3 regions of the Burkholderia sp. JKS000303 genome follow, and region 3 is predicted to be linked to each of the others. Evidence: riboswitches for the same ligand, from Rfam matches in the RefSeq annotation. Region 3 holds a riboswitch; each other region holds the start of a gene.
The links. A riboswitch is a leader RNA that binds a small molecule or an ion and turns the genes downstream of it on or off. The one in region 3 is predicted to bind cobalamin.
Positions count from the first base shown of each region.

Region 1 (5,480 bases), on a different contig from region 3:
TCACGGCATTCGCCGCCAGCGTCGCCGCATGCAGCTCCGGATAGCCGCCCGGCAGGAACAGCGCATCGCAATCGTCGGGCACGGGTTCGTCGGCAAGCGGCGAAAAGAACCGCAACTGCGCGCCGAGCGTATCGAGCAGCGCGAGATTGGCCGGATAGATGAACGAGAACGCCGCATCGCGGGCGATCGCGATTCGCTTGCCGGCGAGCGCGCGCGGCAGTGGGGCGGCAACGTCCGGTTCCGCGAACGTGACGGCAGGCGGCAACTCGGCAAGCGCGGTGTGCGCGAGCACGTCGGCCGTGCGATCGAGCCGTGCGTCGAGATCGTCGATGTCGGCCGGCTGGTGCAGCCCGAGATGCCGTTCCGGCAGCGCGATGCCTGCATCGGCCGGCACGTGCCCGAGCCAGCGCAAGTCGTCGGGCAGCGCCTGCCGCAGCAGTTCCGCGTGGCGCGGCGACCCGACGCGGTTCGCCAGCACGCCGTGAAACGGCACCTCGGGCCGGAACCGCGCGAGCCCGAACGCGATTGCCGCGAAGGTTTGCGCCATCGCCTTCGCGGAAATCACCGCGACGACCGGCACGCCGAACGTCGTCGCAAGATCGGCACTGCTCGGCGTGCCGTCGAACAGCCCCATCACGCCTTCGATCAGGATCAGGTCGGCGTCGCGCGCGGCCTCGGCGAGCAGCGCGCGGCAGCCGGCTTCACCGACCATCCCGAGATCCAGCGCATGCACGGGCACGCCGCTCGCGCGTTCGAGCAGCATCGGATCGAGAAAATCGGGCCCGGTCTTGAACACGCGCACGCGCCGGCCGAGCCGCCGGTGCAGCCGCGCGAGGCCGGCCGTCACCGATGTCTTGCCCTGTCCGGACGCGGGTGCGCTGACGAACAGCGCGGGGCAGGCCGGCATCGCTCAGAACTCCACGCCGCGCTGCGCCTTCACGCCTTGCTCCTTGTACGGATGCTTGACGAGCCGCATTTCGGTGACGAGGTCGGCCGCGTCGATCAGCGCATCGGGCGCGTGCCGTCCGGTGACGACGACGTGCACCGCATCCGGCCGGGCCGTGAGCGTCGCGAGCACTTCGTCGAGCGGCAGGTATTCGTACTTCAGCACGGTGTTCAGCTCGTCGAGGATCACCATCCGGTATTCGCCGCTTTCGATCATCCGGCGCGCCTCGTCCCAGCCCTTGCGGGCGGTCGCGATGTCGGCGTCGCGGTTCTGCGTGTTCCACGTATAGCCGTCACCCATCGTCACGAAGTCGCACTCCGCGACCGCGCCGAGGAAATCGCGCTCGGACGTGTGCAGCGCGCCCTTGATGAACTGCACGACGCCGAGTCGCATGCCGTGGCCGAGCACGCGCACGGCCATGCCGAACGCGGCCGTGCTCTTGCCCTTGCCGTTGCCGGTGTTGACGATCAGCAGGCCCTTCTCGTGCGTGGCGGCGGCCTGCTTCTTTTCATGGCCGGCGCGGCGGCGTTCGGTCATCCGTTGATGGGATTCGGCATCGGTCTTCATCGGGAGTCGTCCTGTCGAAAGCGAAACAAAGGGTTCAGAGCGGGCCGGCGAGTGCAACCGTCACGCCGCCCAGGATGGATTTGGGGCCGAGCAGCCGGCCATGCGGCGCCGCGAGCTGCGCACAGGGTTCGGCCACGCCGGCGACGCCGAAACGCGCAAGCGCGGCCGCCGACGGCGCACTCGGCGCCGGTTCGGGACAATGCGCGAGCTGCGCCGCGTCGAAGGCGACGAGCGGCCAGCCGCGCCGCGCGCACAGCGTGCGCAGCGCACGCGCGTGCGCCTTGTCGGCGAGCGTCGCGACGACGGCCGGCTCGGCGGCCGGGTAACGCGCGAGCGCCGCGCGGATCGCGGCATCGAGTTGTGCGGCCGTCACGCCCGCGCGGAAACCGACGCCGAGCGCGACGCGCATCATGCGCCGCTGCCGCCGAGCGCCGCGCGCACCGCCGGATCGTCGGCAAGCGCGGCGACCCGGCCGATCACGACGATCGCCGGCGAGCCGATACCGGCCGCGCCGACGCGTTCGACCACCGTATCGAGCGTCGCGAGCACATGCCGCTGTCCGTCACGCGTTGCGTTCTCGATCGCCGCGCACGGCGTGTCGCCGGCCAGGCCACCGTCGCGCAGCGCGGCCGCGATCGCGTCGAGCCGGCGAATGCCCATGTAGATCACGATCGTCATCCGCGTGGCGGCCAGCGCGCGCCAGTCGGGTTCGTCGGCGCCCGCGCCGTGGCCGGTGACGAAGATCACGCCCTGAGCGTCGCCGCGATGCGTGACCGGAATGCCGAGCGCAGTCGGTGCGGCGATGCCGGCCGTGATGCCGTTGACGACTTCGACCGGGAACCCGGCCGCGCCGAGCGCGAGCAATTCCTCGCCGCCGCGGCCGAACACGAACGGATCGCCGCCCTTGAGCCGCGCGACGCTGCGGCCCGCGCGCAGGTGCGCGAGCATCGCGGCGACGATCGCGTCCTGCGGCGTCGACGCATGGCCGCCGCGCTTGCCGACCTGCTCGATGCGCGCATCCGCGCGCGCATGGCACAGCACGTCGGGGTTCACGAGATCGTCGACGAGCAGCACGTCGGCCGCGGCGATCGCGCGCACGGCCTTCAAGGTCAGCAGATCGGCGTCGCCGGGGCCGGCGCCGACGAGCCATGCGCGGCTCATCGCGGGCGGCACGGCGCGCACCGTGTCGAAGCAGTGGAAAGGGGAAAGCGGGCGGCACATCGGCGGCCGACGGACAGGCAAGACATGATTGATCGAGCGTAGCCCGCGCGAGCGCGGGCGGAATGCGCACCCCATCCGTCCCCCGCGGATCGGGCGTTCGGCGAGCATCGGGCTCGCCCCTTGCGTCGGCCGGTATCCGGGCTGGCCGCTTGCCAGGCCGCAGCCTTCCCGCCCGCTGAAGGGCAGTGGCATCGCGGGCGGCCTGGGCGCGTGCGCGGCAAGCGCGGCGCGCGGGCGGCGTACCGTTGCGGGGACAGCACAGGCCGGGCGGACATCCGCCCCCTGTTTCCCGTTTAACTGCATGCGCGGAAATGCGCGTGCGAGCACCGAACGCGGCGCTACGATAGCACAGCGACCGATCCGCGCGAACCCGCCGCGCGGGCGCCGGATGCGGCGTTGCGGGCGCCGCCGCAGCCATGCCGAACGCCCGGCGGCGGCCCGTTTCGCCTTGACGCTCCCCGCACCGCCGCCTACACTCGCACGCGTTTTGGTGCTCGCGCGCGCTCCTCCGGCGCGCGCAGTTAAACGGGAAACAGGAAGCGTGACTGCGCCGCAGTCGAGCCAACCTGTGCTGCCCCCGCAACGGTAAGCGAACGCGTCGCGCGCAAGCGCCACGCAGCGCCGCTTCGCCGCATGCCTGCCGCATGCGGACGACCGCCACTGGATGCCGCGTGCATCCGGGAAGGCGAAGCGGCGTGTTCGTCAGCCCGGATACCGGCCGAAACGTTGGGGTTCAGCGTCGCGGGGAGGCGGCGCATCGTCCACGGCCGCAGCATGCCCGACGCCCGAGCGTTTCCCGCTTTCTTCGCCGATCGGCCCGCCGCGCCCGCGCGCCCGGGCCGACGCGACGAACCGCAGGCGGCGCGGGAGCCGGGCCCGCGACGGCCGTGTTGGCATTCACCATGTCGACCGTTCGCAAGGAAGCGTCATGTCCGATTCGTCGTTCCGTCCGTTCACGTTCAGCGGCCGTCCGTCCGGACTGCGCCGCGACATCCCCGCGATCCGCCAGATGACATGCCGCGCCGCATCCGGCGCGACGATCCCGGCCTGATTCCATTCTCGACACAGGATCTACCATGTCCCTACGCAAGCTTCCCGTCACGATCGTCACGGGCTTTCTCGGCAGCGGCAAGACCACGCTGATGCGCCACATCCTGCAGCACGCCGAAGGCCGCCGCATCGCGGTGATCGTCAACGAGTTCGGCGAGCTCGGCATCGACGGCGAAATCCTCAAGGGCTGCGGCATCGGCTGCGAGGACGCGGACGGCGCGCAGGGCGAAGCGTCGGGCCAGCTGTACGAACTCGCGAACGGCTGCCTGTGCTGCACCGTGCAGGAAGAGTTCTATCCGGTGATGGAGGCGCTCGTCGAGCGCCGCGCCGATATCGACCACGTGCTGATCGAAACGTCGGGCCTCGCGCTGCCGAAGCCGCTCGTGCAGGCGTTCAACTGGCCGACGATCCGCAACAGCTTCACGGTCGACGCGGTCGTGACCGTCGTCGACGGGCCGGCCGCCGCGAGCGGCCAGTTCGCGGAGAATCCGCAGGCCGTCGACGCCCAGCGCCGCGCCGATCCGAACCTCGACCACGAATCGCCGCTGCACGAACTGTTCGCCGACCAGCTGTCGTCGGCCGATCTCGTGATCGTGAACAAGGCCGATCTCGTCGGCGACGCGCAGTTCGCCGAAGTCGAAGCCGCGATCCGCGAAGACATCCCGCCGCAGGTGAAGATCGTGCGCGCGACGCGCGGCGAACTGGATCTCGCGATGCTGCTCGGGCTCGAGTCGGCGTCGGAGGACACGATCCATCTGCGTCACGACCATCACGGCTCGGCCGACGACGGCGATCACGACCACCATCACGACGATTTCGACTCGGTCGTCGTGTCGGGCGATGCGGGTTCGCGCGAAGCGACGATCGCCGCGCTGCAGCGCGTCGTCGAGACGCACACGATCTACCGCGCGAAAGGCTTCGCAGCGCTGCCCGATGCGCCGATGCGGCTCGTGATCCAGGGTGTCGGCCGGCGTTTCGACAGCTATTTCGATCGTCGCTGGCAGGACGGCGAAACGCGCGCGAGCCGCTTCGTGCTGATCGGCGAGGATCTCGACGCCGCCGCGCTGCAACGCGCGTTCGACGCCGCGTGCGCGGCCCACACGCAACAGGCGTAACGCACGATGCATTTGCTGCGCACCACGCCGGGCGGCTTCGTCGACGATACGCAGGGCGTCGTCCGGATCGACCAGCAGCCGGCCGACATCGTGATCCTGAGCTCGGCCGACACGACGCTGTCGCTGCTGGCGAGCGTCGTGCCGACGATGCCGGCGGGTTTTCCGAGCGTACGGCTCGCGAACGTCACGTTCCTGCGGCAGCCGGCGTCGGTCGATTTCTATGTCGACGACGTGCTGCGTCACGCGAAGACGGTCGTGATCGACCATCTCGGCGGCGAAGCGTACTGGCCGTACGGGATCGAGCAGGCCGTGTCGCTCGCGTCGAAGCAACGGCAACGGCTCGCGATGTTCTCGGGCGACCTGCAGGAAGACCCGAACCTCGTCGCGAAGAGCACGGTCACGCCGGACCTGTGCCGGCTGTGGTGGCGCTACCTGCGCGAAGGCGGGCTGCACAACGCCGCCGCGCTGCTGCGCAGCATTGCATTCCATACGCTCGGTTTCGGCGACGAGCCCGAGCCGCCGCGGCCGCTGCCGGCCGCGGCGCTGTATCACCCGGCGCGCGACTCGGCGAGCGTCGACGA
Region 1 is NZ_PDBZ01000005.1:65-5,544, reverse strand. It holds gene BX604_RS36360 (cobyrinate a,c-diamide synthase) at 1-907, opposite strand, end outside; gene cobO (cob(I)yrinic acid a,c-diamide adenosyltransferase) at 911-1,513, opposite strand; gene BX604_RS36350 (cobalamin biosynthesis protein) at 1,548-1,925, opposite strand; gene cobA (uroporphyrinogen-III C-methyltransferase) at 1,922-2,734, opposite strand; cobalamin riboswitch at 2,845-3,081, opposite strand; cobalamin riboswitch at 3,206-3,471, shown strand; gene BX604_RS39860 (hypothetical protein) at 3,663-3,785, shown strand; gene cobW (cobalamin biosynthesis protein CobW) at 3,811-4,899, shown strand; partial or broken gene BX604_RS36335 (cobaltochelatase subunit CobN) at 4,906-5,480, shown strand, end outside.
Region 1: another riboswitch for cobalamin. It lies ahead of cobA (uroporphyrinogen-III C-methyltransferase); the one in region 3 lies ahead of BX604_RS18165 (TonB-dependent receptor domain-containing protein).

Region 2 (9,073 bases), on a different contig from region 3:
GCGAAGCCGACCGACGGGCTGAGCCTGTTCTATACCGACCTCGACCGTTCGCGCGTCGAGGTGCGCGAGATCGAGAAAATGGGCCGCAAGGCCGTCGACTCGAACATGCTGTTCATCGACAACCTGCGCGTGTCGCGCGACGACCTGATCGGCAACGAGGGCGACGGCTTCCGCTATCTGCTGCACGGGCTGAATCCGGAGCGGATCCTGATCGCCGCCGAGGCGATCGGCCTCGGGCAGGCCGCACTGCGGCGCGCGACGCAGTATGCGTGCGAGCGCGTCGTGTTCGGCCGGCCGATCGGGCAGAACCAGTCGATCCAGCATCCGCTCGCGCAGGCGTGGATGCAGCTGGAGGCTGCGTGGCTGATGGTGATGAAGGCCGCGACGCGCTACGACGCGGGGCAGTCGTGCGGCGCGGAGGCGAACGCCGCGAAGTACCTCGGCGCGGAAGCTGCGTTCCAGGCGTGCCAGACGGCGATCGCGACGCACGGCGGAATGGGCTATGCGAAGGAATACCATGTCGAGCGCTACCTGCGCGAGTGTATGATTCCGAGGCTCGCGCCCGTGAGTCCGCAACTGATCCTGTGCTACATCGCGGAAAAGGTGCTCGGGCTGCCGAAGTCGTACTGACCGTACCGACCCGGCAGCCTGCCCGGCGCGCGGCTTCCCGTTCCGAATCAAGCGCTCGTCATGGACGTCAAACTCGTTGCCCGCACGCTCGACCTGTTCGAGCTGTTCGCCGCCGAAAAACGGCCGCTGCCGCTCACCGAACTCGCGCGCCTGCTCAACGTGCCGGCGTCGAGTTGCCTCGCGATGGCGCGCACGCTCGTGAGCCGCGGCTATCTGTACGAAGTACGCAAGCGCGGCGGCTATTACCCGACGCGGCGCCTGCAGGCGATCGCCGCCGCGATCGACGCGACCGATCCCGTCGTCGACCTCGTGCATCCGCATCTGGTCGCGCTGCGCGACGCGAGCCGCGAGACGGCCGTGCTCGGCAAGATCCAGGGCGCGTCGGTCACGTATCTCGACGTCGTCGAGTCCGAGCAGGCGATCCGCTATACGCGCCAGCCGGGCGAGCTGCGCCCGCTGCATGCGAACTCGATCGGCAAGGCGATCTTCGCGGAGCTCGCCGACGATGCGCAGCAGGCGCTCGGCGCGCAGTTGTCGTTCGAACGCTTCACCGACGCGAGCGTCGCGGACCTGCCTTCGCTCGTCGCGCAGGCCGCGCGGTTTCGCGAACTCGGCTGGGCCGAGAATTTCGGCGAGAGCGCGCCCGAGCTGTCGGCGATCGCGGTGGCGGTGACGCTCGACGGCGACTGGTACGGGCTATCCGTCGTCGGGCCGACCGAGCGGATCCGCCAGCATCGCGACACGCATGCCGCGCTGCTGGTCGATGCGAAGGCGCGGCTGCTGGCCGAGCAGGGGCGCGGTTAGCGCCACCGCGCGATACGCCGCGCGTGAGCGCTTCAGCGATACCAGCGCGGCGTATAGACCCACTCGCGGCCGCCGTCGATCGTGAAACGCCGCGTCGTCGACGAGCCGACGATCACCATCGTGCGCATATCCACCTGATCGCTGCGCAGCGCGCCGAGCGTCGTCGTCGTCAGCGTCGCGCCGGGGCGGCCGATGTCGCGGCCGAGCACGACGACCGTATCGGCTGCGCGGTGCGCGCGCACGATGTCGAGCGCGCGGTCGAGTTGCCACGGCCGCGCACGCGAGATCGGGTTGTAGAACGCCATCACGAGATCGGCTTGCGCCGCATGCCGCAGGCGCGTCTCGATCACCTCCCAGGGCTTCAGGTTGTCTGACAGCGAGATCGCGCAGAAATCGTGGCCGAGCGGTGCGCCGGCCTGCGCGGCTGTCGCGAGCGACGCCGAGATGCCCGGTTCCACGCGCAGGTCGACTGCCGCCCATTGCGGGTCGCGCGCTTCGTCGAGCGCTTCGAGCACGGCCGCGGCCATCGCGAACACGCCCGGGTCGCCCGACGATACGACCGCGACCCGCCGGCCCTGCGCCGCCAGTTCGAACGCATGGCGGGCGCGCTGCATTTCCTCGCGATTGTCGGTGCCGTGCACGCGCTGATCGGCGCGGAACGGGCCGGCCATCGTCACGTAGGTCGTGTAGCCGAGGATGTCGGTGGCCTCGGCGAGCGCACTGCGTGCGGCGGGCGTGAGCCATGCGGCACCACCCGGGCCGAGACCGAGCACGGTCAGGCGGCCGCGTGCGCGACCGAGCGTGGCCGGATCAATCGGGTGTGAAGCGACGGCGCAGGCGAGACCGTCGGCGGTTGCGCGCAGCGTATGCGCGACGCGCAACGCGCTGCCGAGCAATGCGGCGGCATCGAGGGCGCCTGCGTGAGCGCCATCGACTTCGGCAAAACGCAGCGGCACGCCGAGCGTTTGCGCCGCCTCTTTCAGTCGAACGTCGCCGAGCAATGTTGCGGGCGCAACGAGTGCGGCGAGCGCCAGTCGCGCGAGCCCCTGCGCGTCGAGCAACGCTTCGACCCGCGCGGCAAGCGACGGCGGCGCATCAGCCCGCGCGCCATGCACATCAATACCGACCACCACGCTACGCGGATGAATCACGAGTTCGTCGCGCGCGCCGCGCCACGCGTCGGGCGTCACGCGAATCGCATGCGCTGCCGCGGCGTCACGCGGCAGCGCGACGTCGTCGAGCCACGGCGCCGCGCCGTCGATGCGCGTGGCCGCGCCCGCAAGCAGATCGGACACGAAGCGCTTGCCTTGGGCGAGATCCGCAAGCGCATAGCCTTCGGGCGGGTTGAGCACGCACGCGCCGAAGCGCAACTCGCCGCTCGTCGTGATCGCCGGCGCGACACCGACGCATTCGGCGATTTCCCGCGCGATCACGTTGACGCCGGTCAGCCCGCCGAGCAGCGGCACGACGGCCGAGCCGTCTTCCGCGACGGCGAGCACGGGCGGCTCGACACCCTTGTCGGCGAGCGCCGGCGCGATGCAACGGATCACGATGCCGGCCGCGCACAGCGCGACGATCGGCAGGCCGCGTGCGTAGAGCTCGCGCAGGTGCGCGCCGAGTTCGTCGAACGGCACGTCGGCAGCGACGCGCGATGCGAGCCCGTGCACGAGGGCGCCCGGATAGCGCGCCTGGATGCGCCGCGCGGTATCGAGCGCACCGGCGCCGAGAATCACGATCGCGGGCGGCGTCGTCATCCTTGCCATTTTTCCCCCGGCACCACGAGCAGCGAGAAATACGGCGACGCCATCGGATCGACTTCGTCGAGCGGCACGATGCGCTGGGTCGCCATCGTCGCGCGCTCGACGTACAGCGCGCGCTTCGCGAGCCCCAGGTCGTCGAGCACGCGCCGCACCTTGTCGAAGTTGCGGCCGAGCTTCATCACGACGGCCGCGTCGGCCTGCGCGAGCCGCGCGCGCAATTCGTTCTCCGGCAGCACGCCGGACAGCACCGACAGGCTCTGGTTGCGATACACGAGCGGCTGGCCGAGCACGGCCGTGCCGCCGAGCATCGCGCACACGCCCGGGATCACCTCGGTGTCGTAGCGTGGCGCGAGCCGGTCGTGCAGGTACATGTACGACCCGTAGAAGAACGGATCGCCTTCGCAGATCACCGCGACATCGCGCCCCGCATCGAGATGCGACGCGACGATCTCGGCGGCCGTGTCGTAGAAGTCGGCGATCACCGTTTCGTAGCACAGCGGCGGCGGCAGCGCTTCGGTCGTCACCGGGTAGACGAGCGGCAGTTGCGTCTGCGTATCGAGCAGGTGCGCTTCGACGATCCCGTACGCATTGCCTTTCTTGCCCTTCGCGACGAAATACGCGACCACCGGCGCGGCCTGCAGCACGCGCAGCGCCTTGATCGTCATCAGTTCCGGGTCGCCGGGGCCGACCCCCACGCCGAACAGGCGTCCGCACGGGGCCATCATTCGACCTCCGTCGCGAGCGCGTTGACCGCGGCGGCGGCCATCGCGCTGCCGCCGCGCCGGCCGAGCAGCGCGACGTACGGCACGCCGCGGCTGTCGGCGGCCAGCATCGCCTTCGATTCGGCCGCGCCGATGAAGCCGACCGGAAAGCCGAGGATCAGCGCGGGGCGCGGGGCGCCGGCGTCGATCATGTCGAGCAGGTGGAACAGCGCAGTCGGCGCATTGCCGATCACGACGACGCTGCCGGCCAGCTGGGGGCGCCACAGTTCGAGCGCCGCGGCCGAACGCGTGTTGCCGAGATGGCGCGCGAGATCGTGCACTTCCGGCTCGCCGAGCGTGCAGATCACGCGATTGCCGGCCGGCAGCCGCGCACGCGTGATGCCTTCGGCCACCATCTTCGCGTCGCACAGGATCGGCGCACCGGCCGCGAGCGCGGTGCGCCCGGCCGTGCCGGCGCCCGCCGAGAAGCGCAGGTCGTGGACGACGTCGACCATCCCGCACGCATGGATCACGCGCACCGCGAGTTTCTCGAGATCGGGCGGAACCTGCGACAGGTCGGCCTCGGCGCGGATCGTCGCGAACGACTGGCGGTAGATTTCCTGCCCGTCGCGAATGTAGTCAAGCATCGGTGGTGTCCTGGCTGTACCGCGCGCCCGTCAGTCGGGCCGCGGCCTGGTCAATCGTCAGATGGCGCGCGAGCGGGGCGCCGAGGCCCGCGGCAGCGTCGCGCCGGTAAAGGTCGTAGCGCCCGGGCGCGACCGCGACGAGCGTGTGCGTCGCCGTGTGCGGCAGCGCGCAATGGCGCTCGCAGCCGGTCAGGTGCGCGTCGAGCGGATGGCCGATGTACTCGGCCAGCGCGAGCGCGTCGCGTTTCGTATCGGCGCGCGATTTCGCGCAGCCTGCGCTGCCCGTGCACGCGACGAGCGACGCGAGCGGATCGGTCATCGCGCACACGAGGCCGAGCGACGCGAGCGCATCGAGCACGGCCGGCGCGCGTTCGTGCAACACGCCGTGCATGAACACGCCTTGCCACGGCGTCATCGACAGCGTGCCGTCGCCATCGGCTTCGGCTAGGTCGGCGAGCCGCTCCAGTTGCGTCGCGTCGAGCCGGCCGAGCGCGCATTGCGCACCGACGCTGCAGCGGGCCGCATCGAGCGACGGCCGCGCGCCGAAACGCAGCGCGGCATTGGACGGCGCGCGTCGCCAGCCGGCGAGCGCCGGATCGGCCGCGAGCGGGAAGGGCAGATAGTGCTGCGCGCGTTCGAGCAGCGCGCGTTCGCCGCAGATCGCGATCAATCCGCGCATCCGCGCGACGTCGACCGGCGCGAGATCGAGGAACGCAAGCAGCAACGCACGCACGAGCGCGACGGTCTGGTCGGGCGACACGTCGATCGACGCGGGCGTGTCGTCGGGGGCGACCGGCACGCAGCCGGCCAGGCTCGCGGCGATGCGCAGCGCGCCGTCGCCGCGACGCCATGCGGCCAGCCAGATGTCGTGCGGGTGATCGACGGCCGCGACCGATTCGCCGCCGTCGAGCTGGATCGAGAATTTCGGCGACAGTTCGCCGCGACGCGGCTCGCGCGCCAGCAGGTCGAAGAGGGGTGTCGCGAGCGCGCGGCTGTCGAGCAGCGCGTCGGGGTCGCGCCCGGCGAGCGGGCTGAGCATCAGGTTGCGGACGTCGTCGCTCGCGGCGAGCGCGGCCCGGTCGGCGGCCGCATCGGCGACCTCAGCGCTGCGCGCGCGCGGGCCGAGATCTGCGTCGAGCAACGCGTTGGCCAGCGGATCGGCCGCTCCGTCGCGAATGCCGCGCAGCTGAAGATTCGCGCGATTGGTCGCGTCGATCGCACCGGAGCCGTAGGCGCGCGCGGCAGCGGCGATCGCGCGCGCCTGTCGCGCGTCGAGCCGGCCGCCCGGCAGCTTGATGCGGCACAGTCCGCCATCGGCGGCCGCGACGACGCGCACGAGCCCCGGGCAAGCCGACGGGCGCACGGCAGGCGACGCAGGAATCGAAACGGGGGCGGAGCTCAACGGAATACGGGACAGTGTCGCGCAACGGCCAACGCATCGGTACACCCCGCCCGACGCCGACTGGCACGCACGCACTTTCAGGCCGGCAGGTCTCCTGGCTGACAGGTCGGCGCCTGCTCCCGGCCTTCCCGGTAAAACCAGTGGCATGAAAGGGAGATCGGCTCGCTGTCTACAGTTGCGGGGGCAGCCACGGCGGCGCGATGTGCACCCCGTGTTCCCTCTTCGGCCCCGAAGGGCACCGGCGATCGAACGGCCGTAGGATACCCGATTTCGACGGCGCTTCGCGACCGCCCGGCCATGCGCCGGAGCCGGGGCAAAGCACGGTGCGGGGCGGCAGCCACGCAGATGAAACGCGCGGTGGAACACGGTACCATGCCGACTTTCGCAATGCGGACGGCCGCACCGGCGCCTTCACGGCCGCCGCGCGGCGACTCGATGGAACCGAACGATGGGGAAGGGTGCATGACGGCGTGGCTGACGGTAGTGGGCATCGGCGACGACGGCTACGCGGGGCTCGGACGCAGCGCGCGGCGCGCGCTGCTCGACGCGACGCGGGTGGTCGGCGCGAAGCGGCACCTCGACATGCTGCCCGCGCGGCTGCCGGCCGCGCGCGAAGCGTGGCCGTCGCCGTTCGACCTGTCGGGCCTGCTCGCCCGTCGCGGCTCGCCCGTTTGCGTGCTCGCGAGCGGCGACCCGATGCTGTTCGGCGTCGGCGCGACGCTCGCGCGCGAACTGCCCGCCGACGAGTGGCGCGTGCTGCCTGCACCATCGTCGCTGTCGCTCGCGGCCGCGCGGCTCGGCTGGGCGTTGCAGGACGTCGGCGCGGTGTCGCTCGTCGGCCGCCCGCTCGCGACGCTCGCGCGCCACCTGTTGCCGGGCCGGCGCCTGTTCGTGCTGAGCGCGGACGGCCGCACGCCGGCCACGGTCGCCGCGGAGCTCACCGCACGCGGCTTCGGCCCGACCCGCATCAGCGTGTTCGAACATCTCGGCGGCCAGCTGGAGCGGCGCATCGACGGTCTCGCGCAGGACTGGCACGTCGACCAAACGGCCGCGCTCAATCTCGTCGCGCTCGACTGCCAGGCCGGCCCCGATGCGCCGCGCCGCGCGCTCACGCCCGGCTTGCCCGACGACGCATACCGCCACGACGGCCAGCTCACCAAGCGCGACATGCGCGCGCTCACGCTCGGGCGCCTCGCGCCCGCACCCGGCGAACTGCTGTGGGACGTCGGCGCGGGCAGCGGCTCGATCGGCATCGAATGGATGCGCGCGCATCCATCGTGCCAGGCGATCGCGATCGAATCGCACGCCGAGCGGCAGCGCTTCATCGAACACAACCGCGACACGCTCGGCGTGCCGGGCCTGCAACTCGTCGCGGGGCGTGCGCCCGAGGCGCTCGCGGGGCTCGCCGCACCGGACGCGATCTTCATCGGCGGCGGTGCGACGGCGCCCGGCGTGCTCGACGCATGCTGGTCGGCGCTGAAGCCCGGTGGCCGGCTGGTCGCGAACGCGGTCACGCTGCAGGGCGAAGTGGCGCTCGCCGCGTGGCGCGATGCGCACGGCGGCACGCTCACGCGCGTATCGCTCGCGCACGCGGAGCCGCTCGGCCGCTTCGACACGTGGCGGCAACCGTTGCCCGTCACGCTGTACGACGTGCGCAAGCCGGATGCCGCGGCAACCGACCTGTCGGACCTTCCGGACCTCGCGTGATGCGCGACGAAACCCCCGAACAACCGGCGCCGCTGCGGTTCGGCTACACGACCGGCAGCTGCGCGACCGCGACGTCGCTCGCCGCCGCGCGCCTGCTGCTCGCGGGCCGCGCGGACGATGCGGTCGAAATCGTGCTGCCGAAGGGGCAGCGCGTGATGATGCGGCTCGAGTTCTGCCGGACCACGGCCGACGGCGCCGAAGCCGGCACGCTGAAGGACGCCGGCGACGATCCCGACGTCACGCACGGCGCGCTGATCTTCGCGCGCGTCGCGCTCGCCGCGACGCCGGGCGTGCGCTTTCATGCAGGGCCGGGTGTCGGCACGGTCACGCGCGCCGGGCTCACGCTGCCGGTCGGCGAACCGGCGATCAATCCGGTGCCGCGCCAGATGATGACGACCCACCTCGACGCGCTCGCCGCCGAATACGGCCATGCGGGCGGCTTCGACGTGACGATCGGCGTCGAGGGCGGCGAGGCGCTCGCGTTGAAGACGATGAACCCTCGCCTCGGGATCGTCGGCGGGCTGTCGATCCTCGGCACGACCGGCATCGTGCGGCCGTTCTCGTGTTCCGCGTACATCGCGTCGATCCACCAAGGCATCGACGTCGCGCGCGCGAACGGCGTCGCGCACATTGCCGCGTGTACCGGCAACGCGAGCGAGGACGCGATGCGCGCGCACTACGGCCTGCCCGACATGGCGCTGATCGAAATGGGCGATTTCGCCGGCGCGGTGCTGAAACACCTGCGCCGCGCGCCCGTCGCGCGTCTGTCGATGTGCGGCGGTTTCGGCAAGCTCAGCAAGCTCGCGGCCGGCCATCTTGACCTGCACAGCCGCCATTCGAGCATCGACCTGCCGCTGCTCGCGCAGTGGGCGGCGGAGGCCGGCGCGAACGACGCGCTGCAGGCCACGATGCGCGCGGCGAACACGAGCCAGGAAGCGCTGAAGCTCGCACAGACCGACGGCGTGCCGCTCGGCGACATCGTCTGCGCGCACGCGCTGCGCGTCGCGCGCGACATCGTGCCGGCCTCGGTCGCCGTCGAGATGTTCGCGATCGACCGGCAGGGCCGCTTTGTCGGAGACGCGCGATGAACGCCACGAACGCCATGAACACCCGCATCCTGTTGCTCGGCGGCACCGGCGATGCGCTGAAGATCGCCCGTGCGCTCGGCCCGCAACACGTCTACAGCCTCGCGGGCCTCGGCAAGGTGCCCGACGACTTGCGCTGCGACGTGCGCGTCGGCGGCTTCGGCGGGGCAGCGGGGCTTGCCGCGTATCTACGCAACGCCGGCATCGGTCTCGTGATCGACGCCACGCATCCGTATGCCGCGCAAATCAGCGCGAACGCGGCGGCCGCCGCGCGCGACGCCGGCGTGCCGCTGTGGGCGCTGCGGCGCGTCCCGTGGACACCCGGGCCCGGCGACGA
Region 2 is NZ_PDBZ01000004.1:641,160-650,232, reverse strand. It holds gene BX604_RS36280 (acyl-CoA dehydrogenase family protein) at 1-630, shown strand, start outside; gene BX604_RS36275 (IclR family transcriptional regulator) at 691-1,434, shown strand; gene cobJ (precorrin-3B C(17)-methyltransferase) at 1,467-3,188, opposite strand; gene BX604_RS36265 (precorrin-2 C(20)-methyltransferase) at 3,185-3,919, opposite strand; gene BX604_RS36260 (precorrin-8X methylmutase) at 3,916-4,542, opposite strand; gene cobG (precorrin-3B synthase) at 4,535-5,905, opposite strand; cobalamin riboswitch at 6,012-6,202, opposite strand; gene cbiE (precorrin-6y C5,15-methyltransferase (decarboxylating) subunit CbiE) at 6,407-7,651, shown strand; gene BX604_RS36245 (cobalt-precorrin-5B (C(1))-methyltransferase) at 7,651-8,739, shown strand; gene BX604_RS36240 (cobalt-precorrin-6A reductase) at 8,754-9,073, shown strand, end outside.
Region 2: another riboswitch for cobalamin. It lies ahead of cobG (precorrin-3B synthase); the one in region 3 lies ahead of BX604_RS18165 (TonB-dependent receptor domain-containing protein).

Region 3 (9,073 bases):
GTCGCCGAGTACGGCGACATCAGCGGGCTCGGCAGGAAGCCGCCCACCGACGCGGTATTCACGATGCGCGCCGGCACGTTGCGCGCCAGCATCCGCGGCACGAAGCTGCGGATTCCGTTCATCACGCCGTGCACGTTGATCGCGAAGCTGCGCTCGAACCGTTCCGGCGTGATTTCCCAACTGAAGCCGGTCGCCATCACGCCCGCGTTGTTGAACAGCAGGTCGACGCCGCCGAAGCGCCGCCACGCGGCGTCGGCCAGCGCGTCGACGGCTTGCGGCCGGCTGACGTCGGTCGGCACGCACAGCACGTCGGTGTCGAGCGTCGCGGCAAAGGCGTCGAGCTTCTCCGGATCGAGGTCGGCCAGCACGACACGCATGCCGAGCGCGGCCGCGTGACGCGCGAGCCCGCTGCCGATGCCGCTGGCCGCGCCGGTGATCACGGCGGTGCCGCCGTCGAAGCGAATCGAATGCGTCATGTCAGAGTCCTGTCGGGTCGATGTGGGGATGGGCATACGCGGGAATCGCGGGCGGGGGCAACGGCGTGCGGCCGTCGAGCGAACGCACCGCGAGCCCCTGCGACAGCGGGAAATGCAGGCTGTGCGTGACGAGGCCCGTGCGTTCGCGCGCCGGCAGGCTGCACAGCGCCAGCGCGGTTTCCGCGAGATACGCGACGTCCTCGGTCGGATAGCCTTCGGGGATATAGCGCGCCGCGCCCGGCGTGCGGATCGCGGTGCTCGGCGCGACCAGGTTCACCGCGATGCCGTCGGCTTCGAGCTCGGCCGCGAGCCCCTGCGTGAAGCGCGACAGCGCGGCCTTGACCGCCGCATAGACGGTCGCGCCGCCCACGCGCGAGAAATCGTCGAACGGCCGCAGCGGCGGGAGCGCCGTGACCGACCCGACGTTGACGATCCAGCCGGCGCCGCGTGCGCGCATCAGCGGAATCGCGGCCTGGGCCAGCGCGAACGGGATGCGCAGATAGTGTTCGATCGTCGTGTCGAACATCGCCATCGGCATCGCGTCGACGCACGCGTAGTCGGCCACGCCCGCGTTGTTCACGAGGATGTCGAGGCCGCCGGCTGCCTGGGCCGCGCGCGCGACGAGCGCGTCGCGCTCGGCGGCGTTCGACAGGTCGGCGGCCAGCGCGATCGCGCGGCCGCCCGCCTGTTCGATCAGCGCAATCGTTTCGGCGAGCGTGCCGGCGGTCGTTGCGGATTGCGTGAGGCTGCGCGCCGTCACGACGACGGTCGCGCCTTCGGATGCGAGGCGCTGCGCGATCGCGCGGCCGATGCCGCGGCTCGCGCCCGTCACGAGTGCGCATTTGCCCGCGAGTCGGGCGGTTCTGGTGTCGGTCATGGTGTCTCCGGTGAAGGGGGATTCGGCGCGAGGCGTCCGGTTTCAGCCCGCGATATCCGCAACGTGCAGCACGAACTTGGTTTTCGCGTCGCCCGTTTGAACGAGGTCGAGCGCCCGCGCGGCCTGTTCGAGCGGAAAACGGTCGAAGCGCGGCACGCGCAACGCGCGCCGGCCGAGCCGTTCGGCGATCAGGCCGAGCGTCGCGCCGCTCGGCATCCGGCTGTAGGTCATCGCGGTGCGCAGGCCGCGCTGGCCGGCCTCGGCCGCCGTCGCGGCGAGCCGTTCCGCATCGCCGGCCGCGAGCGTCATGATGTTGACGAGCGTGCCGCCCGGCGCGAGCAGGTCGAGCGCGGCGGGCAGCGTGTCGCCACCGACCGCGTCGAGCACGAGGTCGACGCCGCCCGGCGCCCACGCCCGCACGGCCGCGGCGATGTCCTCGGCGCGATAGTCGATGCTCAACGCCGCGCCGAGCGATTCGACCGTCTCGCGATTGCGCGCCGAGCACGTCGCCGCGACGCGCGCGCCGGCCTGGGCGGCAAGCTGGATCGCGAACGTGCCGACCGCGCCCGCGCCGCCATGCACGAGCACCGTCTGCCCGGCGCGCAGCCCGCCGTCGTCGAACAGGCCGGCCCACGCGGCCAGCGCGGGCGTCGGCGTGGCGGCCGCTTCCGCGAAGCCGACCGTGTCGGGCAGGCGCACGACCGAGTCGTGGCGCACCGCGACGTATTCCGCATAGGCACCCCAGCGCCCGGCGCCGACGTCGGTCTGCGCGAACACGCGCATCCCGGGGGCGAAGCCTTCGACGCCGTCGCCGACCGCCTCGACCACGCCGGCGGCATCGAAGCCGATCACGAACGGGAACGCGATCTGCATGAACGCGCCGAGATAGCCTTCGCGGCATTTCCAGTCGGCGGGATTGACGCCCGCGTACGCGACGCGGATCAGCACGTCGCCGGGGCCCGGCGTCGGTGCGGGAACGTCGGCCAGCCGCAACGCGTCGGAATGGCCGACGCGGTCGATCAGCAAGGCTCGCATGGTGGTGTCTCCTCTATTGATATGTCGTATGGATCGGGATCGGCCGCCGCGTCACGCCGCCGTGTCGGCCAGCAAGCTCGACGCGAGCGGACAGAACGCGTGCGAGATCGCATCGACGGTCCAGTCGGGGCTTTCCGCGTCGAACCGGCGATCGACCCAGCCCCAGTGGTATGGATGCAGCAGGTATTCGCAGAGCAGGTCGTCGACGCGCGCGAATTCCTGTTGCCACACGTGCGTCCACGCGCCCGGCGTTGCGATCCGGCTCAGCCGCCAGTTGCGAATGCCGGGCATGAACGCGGGCATGCGCAGCAGTTCGCGTTCGAGCGCGGCAACCTGCGTGGCGTCGGCCTGCGGCCGCACGCGCAGCATCAGCGTGCGCCACACGCCGTCGCGCAGCGCCGGTGCGCGCAGGCCGCCGCCGATCGCCTGGCACACGGCGCCGTCGACCCGCACGACACCCGGCAGCCCGGCCAGTGCGGTGAAATCCGTCGCGTGACCGGTTGCGCGTTCGTCGCGCAGCACGTCGAGCGTGTAGTCGCCCGCGCCCCAGCATCCGTCGAGATTGCGCTCGAGCGTCACGCGGGTGGCGCCGGGCAGCGCGCGCGCCGCATCGCTCAGCGCACGTTCGGTTGCGCCGGCATCGGCGGTCGCCGACACGAATACCTGGGCCGTGTCATGCCGCATGGTCGACCTCCGTCAGCGTGGGCAGCATCGCCAACGGTGCGTCGGCGTCCGTCATCACATGGCGGCGGCGGGCGTCGCACAGCGCATCGACGGCCATCCAGAATCCGACCACGTCGACATCGGTCAGCGCGCGCATCCGGTAGTACGCGGGCGCATCGGCAACCTGCCAGGTCAGCCACAGCGTGCTCGGCTGCCCCGGCACCGCGACGGGCGGCGACACCCAGCGGCCGGCCGCCGTCAGCCCACGCGCCGCGTGGCCTGGCAAATAGCGGTCGCGCAGCAGTGCAAGCACGTCGGGAATGCGCTCGGGCGCGAGCGTGATTTCGTCTACGATCTGGATCATTCGCGTGTCGTCTCGGGAAGTTCGTGGCGGGATGCGATGCCGGCCGCCTACGCCGTTCCGGCGAGGCCGGAAGCGGCCGGCGTGGATAGCATTCTTGCGTGGCGACGTTGGATGAACCCCTACCGGGCCGATCACCGGCCCCTATCGTCGCGATCAGAACGGGAGACACATGAAACAGCGCGCATTGCCGGCAAGCGGCCGCGTGCTGCCGGGCCTCGGCGCACGCCTGCTCGACGAACTGACGCGCAGCGGCGCGCCGTCGGCGCAACCGCACGCGATGCCGGCCGTCGCGATTGGCGCGACGACACCCGGCGGCTTCGTCGCGCTGTATCGCGACGCGATCGAACGGCTCGAGGCGCAGGTCGCGCGCGGCAACGGTCATCCGCCGATGCGCAAGCAGGAAGTCGACCTGATGTGCCGATGCCTGCTCAGCTGCGCGACGCTCGCCGATGCGATCCGCTGCGCGGCCGAGTTCTGCGAGATGCTGACGCCGCGTGCCGGCGTGCTGTCGCTCGCGGTGCGCGACGGCCGCGCGACGTTCCGGATGGATTCGCTGCGTCGCACCCGCAGCCCGGCCGCGTGTCTCGTCGACCTGACCGGCCTGTTCTGCTACCTGCAGCTGTTCGGCTGGCTCACCGGGCAGCCGCTGCGGCCGGACGAAGTGTGGCTCGGCCATCCGCGCCGCGACGATGCGATGCCGCTGCTCGGGCTGTTCAATGCGCCGGTCGACGTCGGTCGCAAAACCTACGGCTTCGCGTTCGACGCAGCACGGCTCGATGCGCGCGTGATCCGGCAGCCGGGCGAGCTCGACGCGTTTCTCGTCGACTTTCCGTTTCGTCTGATCGATGCTGCACCGGCCGTCGTGTCATGGGCGCAGCAGGTGCGCGGCTTTCTCGACGCGGCCCTCGCGCGCGAGCAGGCGCTGCCGGCGCTCGCGGAGCTGGCGGCATGGCTCGGCGTCAGCGACGCCACGTTACGACGGCGGCTGGCGGCCGAAGGCAGCGGCTACCACGTGTTGCGCGAGCAATGCCTGGCTGAGGTCGCGCGACGCTGCCTGCGCGAGTCGGACTGGCCGATCACGCGGATTGCGGCGCATCTCGGTTTCGGCGGCGAGGAAGCGTTCCGGCGTGCATTCGTGCGGTGGACGGGTATGGCGCCGAGCCGGTTCCGGCGCACTTGCACGGCCGCCGGCATGCCGTTTCATCAGACGTGAAGCCCGCTTCGAACGCTCGTAAAGCAAGAATTTCGAAAGAATCCGGCGGAGAGTGACGTTTTTTCGCATCCCGTTCGCACCGGCAATTGACGCGCCGGAGCGCTCGCCATTACGCTTGCGCGCTGATGGTTCCCGGAGACGGGATCAAAAGGGAACGCAGGAGAGGCAGCGCCTCGAATCTGCGGCTGCCCCCGCAACTGTAAGCGGCGAATCCGCGCTACCGCATGCCACTGGGAAACCGGGAAGGCCGGCGCGAATCACGACCCGCGAGCCAGGAGACCTGCCATCGACCCGAGGTCCAAGCAGCCGCACCGGGCGGGGTGTCCCGATGCGCCAGGCACCGCCTTTGGCGGTCGCCCGTTGCATGGACGGCCCGACCTCAGGACCCATCCGATGTCCCATCTTTCCGAAGCCGCTTCCACGCCGGAAGCGTCGCGCCGACATGCCGCCGGCATGCGCGGCGTGTCCGCGCACGTCTGCCGCGCCGCCCTGCGCGACGACCAGCCACGCTGTCCGGTCGCGCGATAAACCCACAAGAACGAACGCGGTATTCACCGCGCCCCGCTGATGCTCGCCGTACGCAACACCCTCACGCTCGCTGCCTTATGAACCTTCGCCACCTCCTTGCCACGTCCGCCGCCACGGCGCTGCTCTCCCCGATCGCCCACGCCGCCGGCGACACGGCGATCACGCAGCCGCCGCAGGCCACGGACGGCGCCGACCTGCCGACGATCACCGTGACCGACACGCGGCACCTGCCCGAGTCGTTCGACCAGCGCTACGCGTCGACGCAGGTGCTCACGCGCACCGACCTCGACCGGCTGTCGCCGAGCGATCCGAGCATCACGCAGGCGCTCGCGACGCTGCCCGGCGTCACCGTCTCGCAGAACGGCGGCCCGGGCTCGTCCGCGTCGGTCAGCATCCGCGGCTCGTCGGCCAGCCAGGTCGCGGTGTTCATCGACGGGATCCGGATCGGCTCGCCGACCACCGGCATCGCGCCGTGGGCGGACCTGCCGACCGAAGCGTTCGAGCGTGTCGAAGTGATTTCGGGGCCGGCGGCGGCGTCGTTCGGCGCGAACGCGATGGGGGGCGTCGTGCAGCTGTTCACGCGCCGTGCCGCCAACCAGCCGAACCAGACCACCGTGTCGGTCGGCGGCGGCTCGAACAAGACGTTCGACACGCAGTTGCGCACGTCGGGCACCGTGCCGTCGACCGGCCCGCTCGCCGCGCTCGGCGGCCTCACCTACTCGCTCGGGCTGCACGACTACAACACGGCCGGCATCGACGCGACGCGGCCCGTGTTGCCGTACCACGAGGACGGCCGCAATCCGTATCACGCGCAGGACCTCGATGCGCGCCTCGGCTACGCGCGCGACAACTGGTCGATCTCGACGTTCGCGCTGTATCACCGCTCCGATCTGTCCTATGACAACGCCGGTTATGCGAACCGCCAGCTCGATCATCAACTGACGACCGGCCTCGCGTTCCATCTCGACATCACGCCCGATACGCAGTTCGACCAGTCGTTCGGTTATGCGAACGACCGCCAGTTCCTGTATGCGAGCGATCCGGCCATCCCGACCGACCAGATCAACTCGCAGCGCATCAGTTCGTCGACGTCGCTCACCCATCAGGAACACGGGTTCCGCCTGTTCGGCCTGCCGCTGTCGGGCGAAACGAAGCTCGCGTACGACTTCACGCGCGAACAGGCGTTCCTGCCGGTCGACGTTCCGGACGGCGTGCCGACGCGCAACGATTCCGCGTTCTCGCTGCATCAGTCGGCGACGCTCGGCAGCGTGACGATGTTCGTCGCGGGCCGTCATGAAATCATCGCCGGCCAAGCGGTGAACACCGGCAACGCGGCGCTGTCGTGGGCGATCACGCCGGTGTACACGGCGCGTGTGTCGTACGGCAACGCGTTCCGCCTGCCGAGCTTCAACGACCTGTACTACCCCGGCTACGGCAATCCGGACCTGCGTCCGGAGCGCAGCGATTCGATCGAAGCCGCGCTCGACGCGAACACGTCGTACGGCACGTTCACGGCCGCGATCTACGACACGCGGGTGAGCAACCTGATCGCGTACAACCCCGCGACGTTCTCGCCGATGAACATCGGCCGCGCGCATATCCGCGGGATCGACCTGTCGTACAAGGGGACGATTGGCCGCTACACGCCGGTCAGCGTCGCGATCGGGCTGCTGGATCCGCAGGACGAGACCAACGACAGCTGGCTCAACCGCCGGCCGCGCCAGACGGTCAGCGTGAACGTCGATCACACGTGGGACGAGCTGCACCTGCACGCGCTGAGCACCGGCGCGTCGCTGAACTACGGCGGCACGACGTTCGACGACCCGGCGAACACGACCTACCTGCCGTCGTACCTGACGGTAAACCTGCGCGCGTCGTACAAGATCAACGCGCACCTGACGGTGTCGGCGACGCTGTCGAACCTGTTCGACCGCCAGTACATGACCGCGTACGGCTACAACACGCTCGGCCGCACCGCGTTCGGCAAGGTCAGCTACACGTTCTGACGCCCGGCTGCTCCCGCGTCGGCGCCCGCGACCGCGGGCGTCGACGCGGATCCGTTCGCATGGATCGCATGCGTCGGCAGCAAACCGCAGCGCCTCGTCACGACCAAACGACGCCGCGCACACCCGCGATCAACTGGATCGCGCCGAACCCCGCGATCACGACGGCCGACACGCGCGACAGCCCGTGCATGAACGCGCCGGACATCTTCGTGCGCAACGCGGCGGTCGCACCGCTCAGGCACAGCCACCACACCGCGGACCCCGCGAACACACCCGCGACCATCGGCGCGACGGTCATCCGCATCGCGCCGTCCTGCGCCGCCGACAGCGGCCCCAGCGCCGCGAAAATCCCGATGAACGACACGATCGTCATCGGGTTCGACAGCGTCAGGCCGAACGTCGTCAGGAAGTCGCGCAGGACGGTCGTACGCGGCCCGTCGCGCTGCACGGCCGCCGCGGCCGGCGCCTGACGCGCGATCGACCACGCCAGCCACACGAGGAACGCGCCGCCGCCGATCTTCAGCGCGACGGTCAGCATCGGGAACGCCGTGGCGATGCCCGCGACGCCCAGCGCGCCGAGCAGCCCGTAGATCGCATCCGCGCACGCGGCTCCGATGCCGGTGGCGAACCCCGCCCGAAAACCACGGGTCAGGCTGCGCTGGATGCACAGCATGCCGATCGGGCCGACCGGCACCGCGATCGACAAGCCGATCACGACGGATTTGATGAACAGCATGGCCGGCGCCTCGCGTCAGGCAGTGGGGATGTCTCGGCATCGTAGGGAAAGTCCGGTCGCCGCTGAAGGCGGTTTTTAAGGAAAAATGGCTGTTCCACCTTAAAAACGCCGCCGCGATGGACGATCTCGACTGGAAAGTACTCACGCTGCTGCAGGCCAACGGCCGCATCAGCTACACGGAGCTGGCCCGCCAGGTTCACCTGTCGGTGCCGGCGGTGACGGAGCGCGTGAAGCGCCTCGAATCGGCCGGCGTGATCGACGGCTACACGGCGCGGGTCAATCCGGCCGCGGCCGGCTACCCGGTGAGCGCGCTGATCGGCATCACGGTGCAACAGCCGGCGAAGGCGAAATTCCTGAAGCTGCTGGAGACGATTCCCGAAGTGATCGAGTGCCATCACGTGACCGGCGCGGATTCCTACGTGATTCGGTTCGTGGCCACGAGCATGGCGCACCTCGAACAGCTGATCGAACGCATCAACCTGTATGGCGAAACCCGCACGTCGATCGTGATGTCGACGCCGCTACCGGCCCGCGGGCTCGCCCGCCCGGCTGCAGGGATCAAAGGGATTCGGGCGTGACAGGACACCCCGCGCTGCGCGATGCTGTGCAATCGCCCCTTGCACGAACCGGACAACCTGCCATGCCAGTCATCGGACTCGATCATTACAACCTGCGCGCCGATCGGGCAACGCTCGACACGCTGCGCGATTTCTACGTGAGCGTCGTGGGACTCGAACCCGGCTATCGGCCGCCGTTCCAGAGCGACGGCTACTGGCTCTACGCGGGAGCGCAAGCGATTCTCCACCTGTCGGAAGCACGGCCCGGCGAAGTGCGGCCGGCGCACGTCGTCAATACGTTCGACCATATGGCGTTTTCCTGCGCGAACGCCGCCGACATGGAACGGCGCCTCACCGACGCGCAGGTCCGGTACGCGCGCCGGTACGTGCCGCTCACACGCCAGCTCCAGATCTTTTTCAGCGATCCGGCCGGCAACGGCGTCGAATTGAACTTCGCGCAACCGGACGACATGGCCGGCAACGCTGCGGGTTAGCGCGGCCGACCGCGCCGTTCGTGCGCCCGTCGTCAAGCGCCCTGCTTCCTCGCGCCGCGTGACGGCAGCGTCATCGCGGCCACGCCGGCCACGACACATCCGAGCCCCAGCCACGCCGACGCGG
Region 3 is NZ_PDBZ01000001.1:3,836,780-3,845,852, reverse strand. It holds gene BX604_RS18195 (SDR family NAD(P)-dependent oxidoreductase) at 1-476, opposite strand, end outside; gene BX604_RS18190 (SDR family NAD(P)-dependent oxidoreductase) at 478-1,353, opposite strand; gene BX604_RS18185 (NADP-dependent oxidoreductase) at 1,396-2,388, opposite strand; gene BX604_RS18180 (Dabb family protein) at 2,440-3,072, opposite strand; gene BX604_RS18175 (hypothetical protein) at 3,062-3,415, opposite strand; gene BX604_RS18170 (helix-turn-helix transcriptional regulator) at 3,585-4,628, shown strand; cobalamin riboswitch at 4,738-4,930, shown strand; gene BX604_RS18165 (TonB-dependent receptor domain-containing protein) at 5,234-7,162, shown strand; gene BX604_RS18160 (LysE family translocator) at 7,260-7,898, opposite strand; gene BX604_RS18155 (Lrp/AsnC family transcriptional regulator) at 8,015-8,476, shown strand; gene BX604_RS18150 (VOC family protein) at 8,539-8,949, shown strand; gene BX604_RS18145 (DMT family transporter) at 8,982-9,073, opposite strand, start outside.